2 regions of the Gordonia prachuapensis genome follow, and region 1 is predicted to be linked to the other one. Evidence: riboswitches for the same ligand, from Rfam matches in the RefSeq annotation. Region 1 holds a riboswitch; the other holds the start of a gene.

The links. Region 1 has a riboswitch for cyclic di-AMP ahead of V1Y59_RS08975 (C40 family peptidase). Riboswitches for the same ligand answer to the same signal wherever they lie in the genome.
Region 2: it holds a riboswitch for cyclic di-AMP, as region 1 does, so the genes downstream of both, V1Y59_RS21115 (transglycosylase family protein) here and V1Y59_RS08975 (C40 family peptidase) in region 1, are expected to answer to the same signal.

Annotation. Positions count from the first base shown of each region.
Region 1 is NZ_JAZDUE010000006.1:152,404-158,843, forward strand. Features, by position in the region: gene V1Y59_RS08970 (C40 family peptidase) at 1-950, opposite strand, end outside; gene V1Y59_RS08975 (C40 family peptidase) at 1,145-1,849, opposite strand; cyclic di-AMP (ydaO/yuaA leader) riboswitch at 1,864-2,043, opposite strand; gene V1Y59_RS08980 (hypothetical protein) at 2,152-2,382, opposite strand; gene V1Y59_RS08985 (DEDD exonuclease domain-containing protein) at 2,630-4,405, shown strand; gene V1Y59_RS08990 (Lrp/AsnC family transcriptional regulator) at 4,435-4,713, shown strand; gene trpD (anthranilate phosphoribosyltransferase) at 4,744-5,817, opposite strand; gene V1Y59_RS09000 (hypothetical protein) at 5,843-6,367, opposite strand.
Region 2 is NZ_JAZDUE010000022.1:4,490-10,929, reverse strand. Features, by position in the region: gene moaA (GTP 3',8-cyclase MoaA) at 1-736, shown strand, start outside; gene V1Y59_RS21120 (MoaD/ThiS family protein) at 742-990, shown strand; cyclic di-AMP (ydaO/yuaA leader) riboswitch at 1,255-1,427, shown strand; gene V1Y59_RS21115 (transglycosylase family protein) at 1,433-2,086, shown strand; gene V1Y59_RS21110 (DUF6328 family protein) at 2,436-2,942, opposite strand; gene V1Y59_RS21105 (molybdenum cofactor biosynthesis protein MoaE) at 2,939-3,388, opposite strand; gene V1Y59_RS21100 (MogA/MoaB family molybdenum cofactor biosynthesis protein) at 3,385-3,852, opposite strand; gene moaC (cyclic pyranopterin monophosphate synthase MoaC) at 3,890-4,318, opposite strand; gene V1Y59_RS21090 (hypothetical protein) at 4,395-4,589, opposite strand; gene V1Y59_RS21085 (helicase-associated domain-containing protein) at 4,668-6,440, shown strand, end outside.

The sequences.
Region 1 (6,440 bases):
GAGGCGTGGATGACGTAGCCGTCGCCGACGTACATGCCGACGTGATGGGCGTCCGGGTAGTAGATGATCAGATCGCCCGGACGCAGGTTCTGCCGGTCGACGGGCTGACCGGCACCGCCCTGCGCCTGACTCGACCGGGGCAGTGTCTTGCCGGCCTGCTGATACGCCCACACCATGAGCCCTGAACAGTCGAACGAGCTCGGCCCCGTCGCGCCCCACACGTACGGGTCGCCGATCCGGGTCAGTGCAGCCTGTACGGCGATGAGTGCGGTCGACGTGCCCTTGGGCACGACGCGGGGATCGAAATCGAACTTCGGTCCCTGCAGGGCGGCGAGTTGCCGACCGGTCATCGATTCGTAGACGGCCCGGATCTGCACGGCCTGCAATTGCAGGTTCGCCTGCTTCGCCTGCAGTTCACCACGGGTCTTCTCGGCCGCGGCGACGGCGGCGGTCGCCTCGGCTGCCGTCTCGTCGGCCTCGGTCTTGGCCGCCTGTGTGTTGCGCCGCGCATCCTTGAGTCCCTGGAGATCCGCCGCCGACTGACGCGAGATCAGTTCGAGGCCGGACATCTGGTCGAGCAGGGACTGCGGTGAGTCGCTCACCAGCACGGCGTAGAGGCGATTGACGCGGGCACCCTTGTAGCTGGCGCGCACGACCGAGTCGACGCGCGTCTGATACTGCGCGAGACGCTCCTGCGTGGACGCCAGGGAGCGCTCCGCCGCGGTCGATGCCTTCCGCGCGTCGGCGACGATCCGGCGCTGCTTGTCGTACTCGATCTGCGCGTTGTGCATCGCCTCGGCCGACTTCTCGGCGTCGTCGCTGAGCTTCTTGTATTCGGCGAGGAGCTGATCGGGTGTGCGTACCGGCGCTGCCCCGGCATCTCCGGCGCCGATGGACGGACCGAGCTGCCCCAGTGACACCACCGCGGCGAGGAGCAGCGCGACCAGCATCGCCGGCCCCGATCGCCCACGTGTCGCCGATCGTCCGGAAACCACGCCTGTCACCAGTCCTCCACCACTTCCCCGTGATCACCTGCGGCCGACGCCCGACCGGAACATCGTGCCCTGCAGGTGATTCAGGTGGGCGGATCACGCGCTCACGTGATCCGCCCACCCATCAAGCTCACATCTGTCGCGTCCGGCGCTCAGTAGCGTCGGATGCCGGTCAGATCCCAGTTGTTGACGTTGTCCTTCTGAACCGGGGTTCCGTAGGTCGACGAGTGGACGAACTTGCCGTTGCCCGCGTAGATGCCCGCGTGGCCGCCGCCGTTGAAGATCAGGACGTCGCCTGGCTTGGCCGACGCGATCGAGGCGACGGGGGTGCCGCCGCCGAGCTGGCCGTAGCTGTCGCGCGGGATGGTCTTGCCGGCCTTCTTGTAGGACCAGTAGACGAGACCCGAGCAGTCGAAGGCGTTCGGGCCGGCCGCGCCGTAGGAGTACGGCGAACCGATCTTGCTCTCGGCGTTGCTCACGGCCTTCTGGGCGACGGTGGGCTGCACGCCGAGGAAGCCGCCGCCACCCTTGGGCTTGAACTCCTGCGGGATCTGGTCGTCGTTCAGACCGGGAACGGTGAAGGTGCCGATGTTCGGGATCTCGACACTGGCTCCGGGCGACTTGGTCACCGGCGCGGCCTGCGGCGCAACCTGCTTCGGCTCCTGGAATTGCTGGGGGATCTGCTGGCTGTCGACCCCAGGAAGTTCGAAAGTGCCGATGTTCGGCACGTGCACAGGTGCGGCGAGTGCCGGGCCTGCGGCTACGGCCAGCGAGCCGACGGTGATCGATCCCGCAACCACCGCGCGCTTGGCCACCTTGCTGCCACGGTTGGGCTGCTCCAAACGATGTTTCGCCACGAAGCGACTTCTCCTTGCTCTCCCTTCGACCGCCGACCGGGTTAGCTGTCGGATTCGGGCCGGAAGACTGGCCCTACACACGAGTCGATGACACCCTTGGCGTCGTCGGGCACGCGCGATTCACCCCAATTCGGATCGCTCCGAAAATGATGGTTCCCCGGTTCGCCCAGAGGGCGATTGAGCGGTGACCGATCCAGACCACTCCTGTTGGAGCGGGACGCTCTGAAAAGGTCTCGGAAAGGTTACGAAATCGAACGCGGGTCTGTCCACCGACCGCCGAGTACGGACTCGGGGCCCGTCGCTCACCCCGCTCGCAAGATACGCAGATTACGCGACGAAAAGCCGTCCTGAGCAGTGGTTTTTTCGGCTCTTGCAGATACTGCAGAGCCTCTGGTGACCATCGCAGCAGCGACGAAGACATCGATCGCGGCGTCGATCTCGGCGTCCGCCGAGGGGCCCGATTCCGTAACCTTTCCTCCACCTTCGAGCACGGGGTTTCCGCTGTTGGGAGCCTCGAAGAGCACCTGCATCATGCATCCGTCACACGAGGCGGGACGACCCGGGCAGGTCTGGCAGTCGACGTACATGTGTGATCTCCATCTCATTTGCCGGACATGGGTATGTCGAGGGCGTCCGGGCGGCCTGTCGGCGTCCGTTCGCCACCTGAGACGGACAGTAGGGGCGACCACCGACAGTGACGGCCGGGCGACGACGCGAACCCACCTTTCCCGCCTGTCACACCAGAATCTGTCGTTACATCGAACTAATGTTCGGTCCGTGGTGCGTGCAACGACGACGGGTGGCGGACAGCTCACCTTTTTCGACCTCGATCGTGAGTCCGCCGACCGCCGGGCCGACGACGACGAGGACCGTTTCGACCGTTCGCTGTTCGACACGACCATGGTCGTCGTGGACCTCGAGACCACGGGTGGGAGCAGCGCGACAGATCGGATCACCGAGATCGGCGCGGTCAAGATCCGGGGCGGCGAGGTCATCGGGGAGTTCGCCACCCTCGTCGACCCCGGTTGCCGGATCCCCCCGAAGATCGTCACGCTGACCGGCATCACCGAGGCGATGGTGTCCGACGCCCCCGATATCGGCGCGGTACTCCCCTCGTTCGTCGAGTTCGCCCGCGGCGCAATCCTGGTGGCGCACAACGCGCGCTTCGACATGGGGTTCCTGCGGAACAACGCGAACCGGCTGGGCATCGACTGGCCGTTCCACACCAGTCTCTGCACGGTCACCTTGGCGCGCCGGATCCTCAGCCGCGACGAAGCACCGTCGGTGCGCCTGTCCGCGCTCGCCGATCTGTTCGACGTGTCCGTGCGGCCCACGCACCGAGCCCTCGATGACGCGCGCGCGACGGTCGAGGTACTACATCGTCTGCTCGAGCGTGTCGGCAATCAGGGTGTGGGCACCTACGGCGAACTGACCGCCTATCTCCCTCGCCGTGATCCGCGACTGCGGGCCAAGCGGTCGCTGGCACAGGGGGTTCCGTCGCGGCCGGGTGTCTATTTGTTCCGCGGGCCCTCCGACGAGGTGTTGTACGTGGGTACGGCGGTCGACCTGCGTCGCCGGGTGCTGTCCTACTTCACCGGCGGCGACCCACGGCGCCGGATGGGTGAGATGGTCTCGGTGGCCACCCGCATCGATCATGTCGAGTGCGCCCACGGCCTCGAGGCCGGAGTCCGCGAGCTCCGCCTGCTCGCCGCACATGCACCCGCCTACAACCGCCGCTCGACCCAGCCACACCGCGGCTGGTGGGTGGTGTTGACCGGCGAACGGTTCCCACGACTGAAGGTCTCGCGCACCCCCACCGACGACTGCCTCGGGCCAATCGGCAACCGCACCACGGCCGCCACCATCGCCGACCTCATCGGCGGTGCCGCCGGCCTACGGAGTTGCACAGGCCGATCGGGCTCGGCGTCACACCATTGGTGTCGGTCGGAGGCGGCGGGCGGGCCTCGCATCGGGGGGTGCGCCGCCGCCTCGGATCGGCCGTTGACCCTGCCGGATTATCTGCCCCGGGTCGCCGCCGTCCGTGACCTGATGACCGGAGAGTCCGACGAGATACTCGGCAGCCTCACCGATCGGTTGGCGCAGCTGTCCGACGCCCGGATGTTCGAGAGCGCGGCGCGCCACCGCGACCGGCTGTCGACGACGATCGACGTGCTCGCCCGCTGCCAGCGTCTGTCGGCGTTGTGCCGGATCGCCGAACTCGTGGTGGCCCGCCCGGACGACCAACGAGGCTGGGAGCTCGCGGTGATCCGGCACGGCCGCCTCGCCGGCGCGGGCGTCGCGCGACGCGGCGTCGCACCCATGCCGGTGGTGCAGACCCTCGTCGCCGCGGCGGAGACGGTGACCCCGGGATCCGGTCCCCTCTTCGGCGCGCCTTTGGAGGAGACGGCCCTGCTCTACCGGTGGATCACCGAGCCCGGCGCACGCATCGTCGCGGCCAGCGAACCGTTCGCTCTGCCCGGCGCCTGTGCGCAGCGATGGTCGGCGTGGTCGCGCACGGCACACGACGCCCGGGAGACGCGTCGTCGTGCCGGGTGAGGCCGTCGGTGCGCACTACTGTGTCAACCATGATCACCGCCATCGTCCTGATCCACGCCGACGTCCACCAGATCCCGGAGACCGCGCAGGCGGTCGCGGACATCCCCGGCGTGTCCGAGGTGTACTCCTGCGCCGGTGATGTCGACCTGATCGCCAAGATCAAAGTGCGCGACCACGATCAGATCGCCGACGTGGTCACCGGCAAGATCAACCGTTTACCCGGGGTGACCCACAGCGCCACCCACATCGCGTTCCGCAGCTACTCGCGATCCGACGTGGAAGGCGGGTTCTCCATCGGCGAGGAGTGACACTCCGGCCGCACCGAATCCCGTCCTGCGTCAGCGGGACGCGGCGAGTTCGGTGCTGAGGGCCGCCCAACGGTCGAGCAGACGGGCGACGTCGCCGTTGTCGATCACCGCCGCGGCGCGCGTCATCGCGTCGCCCATCGCGTCGCGCAACTGGGCGCCGGACATGGCCTCCCGCTGTTCGAAGGCGACGATCGCGCCGGCCGCGTTGAGCAACACCGCGTCGCGCACCGGGTCGCGGGTGCCGGCGAACAGATCACGGGCGATACCGGCGTTGACCGTCGCGTCACCGCCCTGCAGTGCGGCCAATTCGACGCGATCGATGCCGAGGTCGGCGGGGTCGAGGCTGAGCTCGGTGACCGAGCCGGCGACGACCTGCCACACCGTCGAGGTCGTCGTCGTGGTCAGTTCGTCGAGGCCGTCGTCGCCCCGCACCACCAGCACCGAGTTGCCCCGGTCCGCGAATGTCCTCGCCAGGACCGGGGCGAGGTCGACGAAGGCGCATCCGATCAGCCCGCTCTGCGGACGGGCCGGGTTGGTGAGCGGACCCAGCACGTTGAACACGGTGGGGATACCGATCTCCTTGCGCGGGGGTCCGGTGAACCGGAAGGCGGGGTGGAACACCGGGGCGAAGCAGAACCCGATGTTGACCTCGTCGACGCACCTCGCCACGTCCGCGGGACCGAGGGAGATCCCGACGCCGAGGGCCTCGAGGACATCGGCGCCCCCGCTCTTCGACGACGCCGCCCGGTTTCCGTGCTTGACCACCGGCACACCGGCAGCTGCGATCACCATCGACGTCATCGTGGAGATGTTCACCGTGTGGGACCGATCGCCGCCGGTGCCGACGACATCGACCGCCGGACGTGTCACGTCGACCAGCGTGGCGTGCTCGAGCATCGCCGACGCCAGGCCGCGCAGCTCGGTCGGCGCCGCACCCTTCATCTTGACGCCCACGCCGAACGCGGCGATCTGGGCGCCCGTCGCGGCATCACTCATGATCTCGTTCATCGCCCATGACGCCTCGTCGATGGTCAGGTCGACGCCGTCGGTGACGCGCCCGAGGATCTGCGGCCAGGTGTACGCGGAAGAGTCGGTGCTGCTCACAGAGGAAACAGTAGTGGTCGCGGCCCTAACCCTGCGCCACCGGTCGCTGCAGTACCTCCCAGCGCAGGACGACCCCGCGGTGCCGCGAGCCGAGACTGGCCATCCGCGAACGTTCCTGCGACAGGTGCACGGCGTCGAGCGTCTGCACACGCGCCAGGTGCACGACGACCAGGCCGGATTCCCCGTCGCCGGTGGGCTCCGCGTTCGTATCGGTCGCGCGCTGGTCGACGACGACGGATGTGTAGCCGTCCAGAGCAGCGGTCGCGACGGCGTCGTCGAGCCGTGACGCGGGCAGACGCAACACGTGGCGGAGTACGACCTCGTCGTCGGGTCGCCAGGACGATCGATCCAGCACCACCGAACTCGCCGCGGCGTCGTCGTCGGATTCGGCGACGACCACCAGCTCGGCCTCGGTGGCGTCGAGCGGGTCCCGGTCGTGACGCCGCCCGATCACGCGCTCACGCAACCGCTCCCAGCGCCCGGGGGTCACCGGCCGCCCGTTCAGGTCACGCCGTAGACCCGGCGGGTCAGGGTTGGATTCGCCTGTCACATTCCCAGGAAACCACGCGTTCTCCAGACACGCCGAAACGCCGGTGAGCGGCGACGACCAGCGACAAGAGAAA
Region 2 (6,440 bases), on a different contig from region 1:
CGCGATGACGACGAACGGCCTCGGCCTCGCACGACGCATCGACGGTCTGGTGGCGGCCGGTCTGCACCGGGTCAACATCTCCCTGGACACCGTGGACCCCGCCCGGTTCGCCGAGATCACCCGACGCGACCGGCTCAACGACGTGCTCGCCGGCTTGTCGGCGGCGCGCTCCGCCGGCCTGCGGACGGTGAAGGTGAACGCGGTCCTCGCCGGTCACGAAGATCTGGCCCGGCTCCCCGACCTCACCCGCTTCTGCCTCGAGCACGGCTATCAGCTCCGCATCATCGAGCAGATGCCGCTCGATGCCGACCATCGCTGGGACCGGGCGTCGATGGTGACCGCCGACGAGATCCTGGCCGTCCTGCGGTCGCACTTCCCGTTGCGCGCCGATCCGCGGCCCCGGGGCAGCGCACCTGCGGCCACGTGGCTGGTCGACGGCTACCAGGTCGACGAGGCGCCGGCTCGTATCGGGGTGATCGCCTCGGTGACACGACCGTTCTGCGGGGACTGCGACCGTACTCGCCTCACCGCCGACGGCGCGTTGCGTAACTGCCTGTTCGCGCAGGGTGAGACCGACCTGCGTGCAGTTCTCCGGAGCGGCCTGCCGGCGGAGGAACTCGACGCCGCGATCGCGCAGCGCTGGCGGGGCAACACCTGGATCAAGGCCGCCGGCCACGGCGTCAACGATCCCGACTTCCACCAACCGACACGGCCGATGTCGGCCATCGGGGGCTGACGACGATGCAGTTGACCGTCCGGTACTTCGCTGCCGCCCGCGCCGCCGCCGGCACCGAATCCGCCGTCCTCGAGGTCGACACCGATTCGACGCTCGGCGAGCTGGAGGCGTTGCTCGCCAAGGACAATCCCGATCTCGAGCGCGTCCTCGAACGCTGCTCATATCTCCGCGACTCCGTCGCGATGTGTGACCGCGGAGCGCGGCTCGGCGACTGCGCGACCGTCGATGTTCTGCCCCCATTTGCCGGTGGCTGACGACACTCCCACGTTGTGAGCTTTGTCACATCACGGATTGATCACGAGTAGGACACGACTCGACCATCATGCCGTGAGCAGGCAGGACGCGAATTTTCCCTCTCAGCCCATGTTCAGGGTCCGAAAACCGGCTTGCCAACAACGTGATTCGCGCTGCGAAAGGTCGTACTGTGACTGAACGACGCCCTCGGGGGGTCACGAGCAAGTAACCACAAGGCAAAAAACGTCGCATCGGCCGCGCCGAACCTCGCTCCACCGATGGGACGCACGAGAACGACATCTAGGAGCGAGGACGGGGGACCCACCTCCCACACGGGAAACGGACGTCACACGACGCCCTTGGGGTCAAGTCCCGGAGTGACACACGTCAGGCCGGGACCGGGCACCTCTCGCCCGAACCCGACAGCTGACTTCGTAGGCGCGTGGAGAGAGGAAACACAGCATGTCCGGACGTCATCGCAAACCGACGACTGCCACCACCACCAAGACCTTCGCGAAGGTCGCCCTGACCGGGGCCGTCCTGGGCGGCGGCGCTGCTCTGCTGGGAACCGGTACCGCCAACGCAGCCACCGACGCAGAGTGGAACGCTGTCGCGCAGTGCGAGTCCGGCGGCAACTGGGCCATCAACACCGGCAACGGCTACCACGGCGGCCTGCAGTTCGCGCCGAGCACCTGGAGCGGGTACGGCGGCGGCGAGTTCGCCCCCACCGCCGATCAGGCCACCAAGGAAGAGCAGATCGTCGTTGCCGAGCGTGTGCTCGCCGGCCAGGGCAAGGGCGCATGGCCGACCTGCGGCACCGGGCTCTCGGGCGCGACCCAGCGCAGCGCACCGGCCGAGCCGAAGCCCGCCGCTCCGGTCCTGCCGCAGCTCCCCGAGCTGCCCGCGCCGTTCGACTGGGCCGCACTCCCCGATGCCGGGAGCACCTCTGAGGTGACCGGCCAGATCGACGACGCCCTCGACCAGGCGATCGACAACAACAAGATCAACCCGGAGATCCAGAACCTCTGGAAGGCCGCCAAGGACAGCGGCTACGAGCTCACCCCGGAGCAGATCGACCTGTTCAACCAGCACAAGGATCAGCTGCCGACCCCGTGATGTCAGGCAACTGAGCGCAGCCCGCTCGGGCCCACAGTCGAAGGGCCCCGCACGATGGCCATGAGCCCGTGCGGGGCCCTTGTCCATTTCTTGGAGCGTCACCCGCCCCCTGAGGCCCCTCCGAGCCCGCGACGAAGCGTTACCCACCGCCCCCTGAGGAGCCTCCGAGCCTGCGAGGAGGCGTCACCCACCGCCCCCTGAGGAGCCTCCGAGCCTGCGAGGAGGCGTCACCCACCGCCCCCTGAGGAGCTTCCGAGCCTGCGAGGAGGCGTCTCGAAGGGGCCTTCGTGACGCCCGCTCGTACCTCACGGGCTCCTCAGGCACCGGTGGGTCTAAGCACCGGGAGGGCTCAGTCGTCGCCGAGTCGTCGGCGTTCGTTGAACGGCAGCACCACCCACATCCCGATGAACACCAGGACCGCGATCACCGCGGCCGCGATGGCCGCCCACCCGCCGAACACGATGTCGAAGATCACCGCGACGATGCCGGTGAGTGCCAGGCCGAGGAAGGTGATCCCGATCAGCGTCAATGTGTGCGCGCGATCGACGAGTCGGTCGACGGCGTGCCGGCGAAACAGCAGCCGGTGCATGGCGACCGGCGAGATGAGGGTGATCGTCGACAGGACGGCGAACACAAGGCTGAGCACGAAGATGCGCTGCTGGCGGACGGTCAGCTCCTCGAATCCCTCCTGAAAGGGGATCGTCAGCATCAGACCGGTCAGGATCTGGCCACCGGTCTGCACGACGCGTAGCTCCTGCAGGAGACTCGCCCAGTTGCGATCGAGGCGTTCGGTACGCGTCTCGTTGCGTTCCGGGTCTCGCTCGGGAGCGACCGGGTCGTCACCCGCGGCGGTCACGCCGAGCCCACCCATTCGTCGGAGCCGTCGCCGAAATACTGGTGCTTCCAGACGGGCAGCTGTGCCTTCACCTCGTCCACCAGCAGCGAACACGTCGCGAACGCAGCTTGCCGATGATCGGCCGCGACGGCGACGACGAACGCGACGTCGCCGATGGCGAGATCGCCCACGCGATGGGAGACGGCCACGGCACGAACTCCGCGAGCGTCGGCCGCGATGGCTGCGACGACCTCCCGGAGCACGTCGGGCGCCGTCGGATGCGACGAGTAGACGAGGCGCGTGACGTGCCGGCCGCCGTCGTGGTCACGGACCGCGCCCACGAAACCGACGACGGCGCCGGCGGCCCCACCGGCCGCTTTGGTGACGAGTGCCTCGTGTTCGGCGAGATCGATCGCCGAGTCCGACAGGTCGGCACGGACGACGTCTGCCGGTGCCGTTTCGCTCACGTGTGATCGCCCCCTCGGATCTGATCGAGTGCATGATCGAGTACCCCGTCGAGCACCGACAAACCATCGCGCACACCACCGGTGGAGCCGGGCAGGTTGACGATCAGGCTGGAACCGGCCACCCCGGCGAGGCCGCGGGACAGCACCGCGGTCGGCACCTTCGGGAGGCCGGCCGACCGGATCGCGTCGGCGAGCCCGGGGATCTCGCGGTCCAGGATGCCGCGGGTCTCTTCGGGGGTGTGATCGGTGGGCGTCAAGCCCGTGCCCCCGGTGGTGACGATCAGGTGCGCGCCGGCCCGCACGCCGGCCTGCAGCGCGGCACCGACAGGTGGGCCGTCGGAGACGACGATCAGTTCCTCGACGACGAAGCTGCGCGCGGTGAGCCACTCGCTGATGATCGGTCCGGTGCGGTCCGGATACTCCCCGCGGCTGGCGCGGGTGGAGGCGACGACGATCCGCGCCACGCGTGACTCTCCGTGGGTCGTCCGGTGGGAGTCGGGGTCAGCCACGATGCCACGGCCCGGACTTGCCGCCGGTCTTCTCCAGCAGGCGGATATCGGTCATCGATGCCCGCCGGTCGACGGCCTTCACCATGTCGTGCAGGGTCAGCCCCGTGACCGCTACGGCCGTGAGGGCCTCCATCTCCACACCGGTCTGGCCGCTCGTGGCGACGGCGGCGGTGACGTCGATGTGATCGTCGGCGATCGCGAAGTCGATCTCCACCGACGACAAGGCCAGCTGGTGGCAGAGCGGGATCAGTTCATCGGTGCGCTTGGCTGCCATGATGCCGGCGATCCGAGCGGTCGCCAGGACATCGCCCTTGGGCAGCTTGGATTCGCTGAGCAACTCGATGACCTCGGCAGTGGTCCGGAACGTACCGCCGGCGACCGCCCGCCTGGTGGTTGTCGCCTTACCGCCCACGTCGACCATGCGGGCGGCGCCGGTCGAGTCGATGTGACTCAGACCGGCGGAGTCCGGGATGTCGCCGTGGTCGGACACCCGATGATCAGCGATTGATGGTGGTCTTCGGCTGGAGGTAGGGCAGCTCATCGAGCGGGATGGGGAACTCCGCATCGCCGAACGGCGACAGAGCGCCGGAGATATCCGTGGCGAACTCGGAGACGGCGTGCGCGGCGGCATTGCCCTCCCCGTCCTTCGGCCAGCCGTTGTCGACGTACTGCTGCTTCTTCTTCTCAGCCACGGGGTCATTGTGCCATGCGGCCTTTGCGGTCGTCCCGCGGAAACCGTCGCGTCGCTATCGCTCAGTAGAATCGGCCGAATGAGTGCGGATGACCAGGGATCCAGCCTGGCCGACGATCTGGCGCTGCGCAGCGACGACGAGTTGATCGCGTTGCTCACCGCGCGCCCCGATCTCGCATCACCCCCGCCCGCCGGCACGGCCGTGCTCGCGTCCCGCGCGCTGGCGGCCGCGTCGTCGGCGCTGGCCGGGGAGGATCTGGATCTCCTCTCCGTTGCCGTCCTCGAACAGACGATCTCCCTCGGCATCGGCGCATCGGGCCGCATCCCGGCACCGACCTCGGTGAAAGCCGTTGTCGCCGAGCTGTCCGGACGCGTGGACGCCGACGAGGTCGTCGCGCGCATCCACCTCCTCCGTTCCCGGGCGTTGCTGTGGGGGCCCGACGACGCGTTGGTCACCGGTGCACATGCGTCCGCGGCCCTGCCCTGGCGGGCGCACCACCTGACCGGTCCCCTGGCTCGGCAGACCCCGGATGAGCTGCGACGACAGACCGACGACCTCGGCGAGCGGGAGCGGTCCCTGCTGGAGACGTTGTCGCGCGGACCAGCTCTCGGGCGCAGTCGCGACGCCGCCCGCGACGCCGATCCCGCCGCACCGGTCGCCCGGCTCATCGCGGCCGGGCTCCTGGCCCGGATCGACGACCAGACGGTGGAGCTGCCGCCGATGGTCGGGCAGATCCTGCGGGGCGAACCCCCGTTGCGCACCGACGACCTGCGGCCGCCCGAACTCCACGATGCCGCCGCCAAGAGGCGGTTCTCGCACAGCGCGATCGACGCCGCGGCGGGCGGCGAGGCAATCGAGTTGCTGCGCCACACCACCGCGGTCATCCGGGCGCTCGGCGTCACCCCGGCGTCGGTGTTGCGTAGCGGCGCGCTCGGCGTGCGGGAGCTCCGCCGGATCGCCAAGGTGACCGGGCTGGAGCAACAGCGCGTCTCGTTCATCGTCGAACTTCTCGCCTACCTGCGGTTCATCGACGCCGGTTTTCCCGATCCGCCACCCGCCGCGGACACCGGGGAACTCGCCTTCGCCCCGACGACGGCGGCCGACGGCTGGCTACACCACGCCCCGGACCGGCAGTGGTGGTCGTTGGCGGGCGCATGGCTGGAGATGCCGCGTCGGGCCTGGCAGGTGGGCGAACCGGACCGTGACGGCAACGCGCTCGCCGCGTTGTCCGGGGAGCTGCACGACTCCTACGCCCCGATCCAGCGGCGCGCGATCCTGGAGACACTGGCCGGGGCGACCCGTTCGGTCCCGGTGGACACCGACGCCCTGGTCGCCGCACTGCACTGGCACCATCCCCGTCAGATCCGTCGGTTCTCCCGTCGCATCGTCGACGAGACCCTGCGCGAGGCGCGCGAACTGGGGATCGTCGCGCACGCGGCGCTGACCGGTGTGGGGCGAGCGGTGATCGACGACTCCGAGGAGCACACCGAAACGCGAATCCTCACCGCGATGCGCGCCGCCCTCCCGGAACCGGTCGACCACTTCCTGGCCCAGGCCGACCTGACGCTGACGGTTCCCGGACCGATGACCCCGGAGCTGGCGGAGCAGGTGGAACTGGTCGCCGACCTGGAGTCCGGCGGCGCCGCCTCCGTGTATCGAGTGTCCGAGAGCTCTGTGCGACGGGCACTGGATGCAGGTCGCAGCAGCAGCGAGCTGCTGACCATGTTCACCACCCACTCCAGTACGCCGGTGCCGCAGTCGTTGACGTACCTGATCGAGGACGTGGCACGGAAACACGGGCAGTTGCGTGTGGGCGTGGCGTCGGCGTTCATCCGTTGCGAGGACCCGACG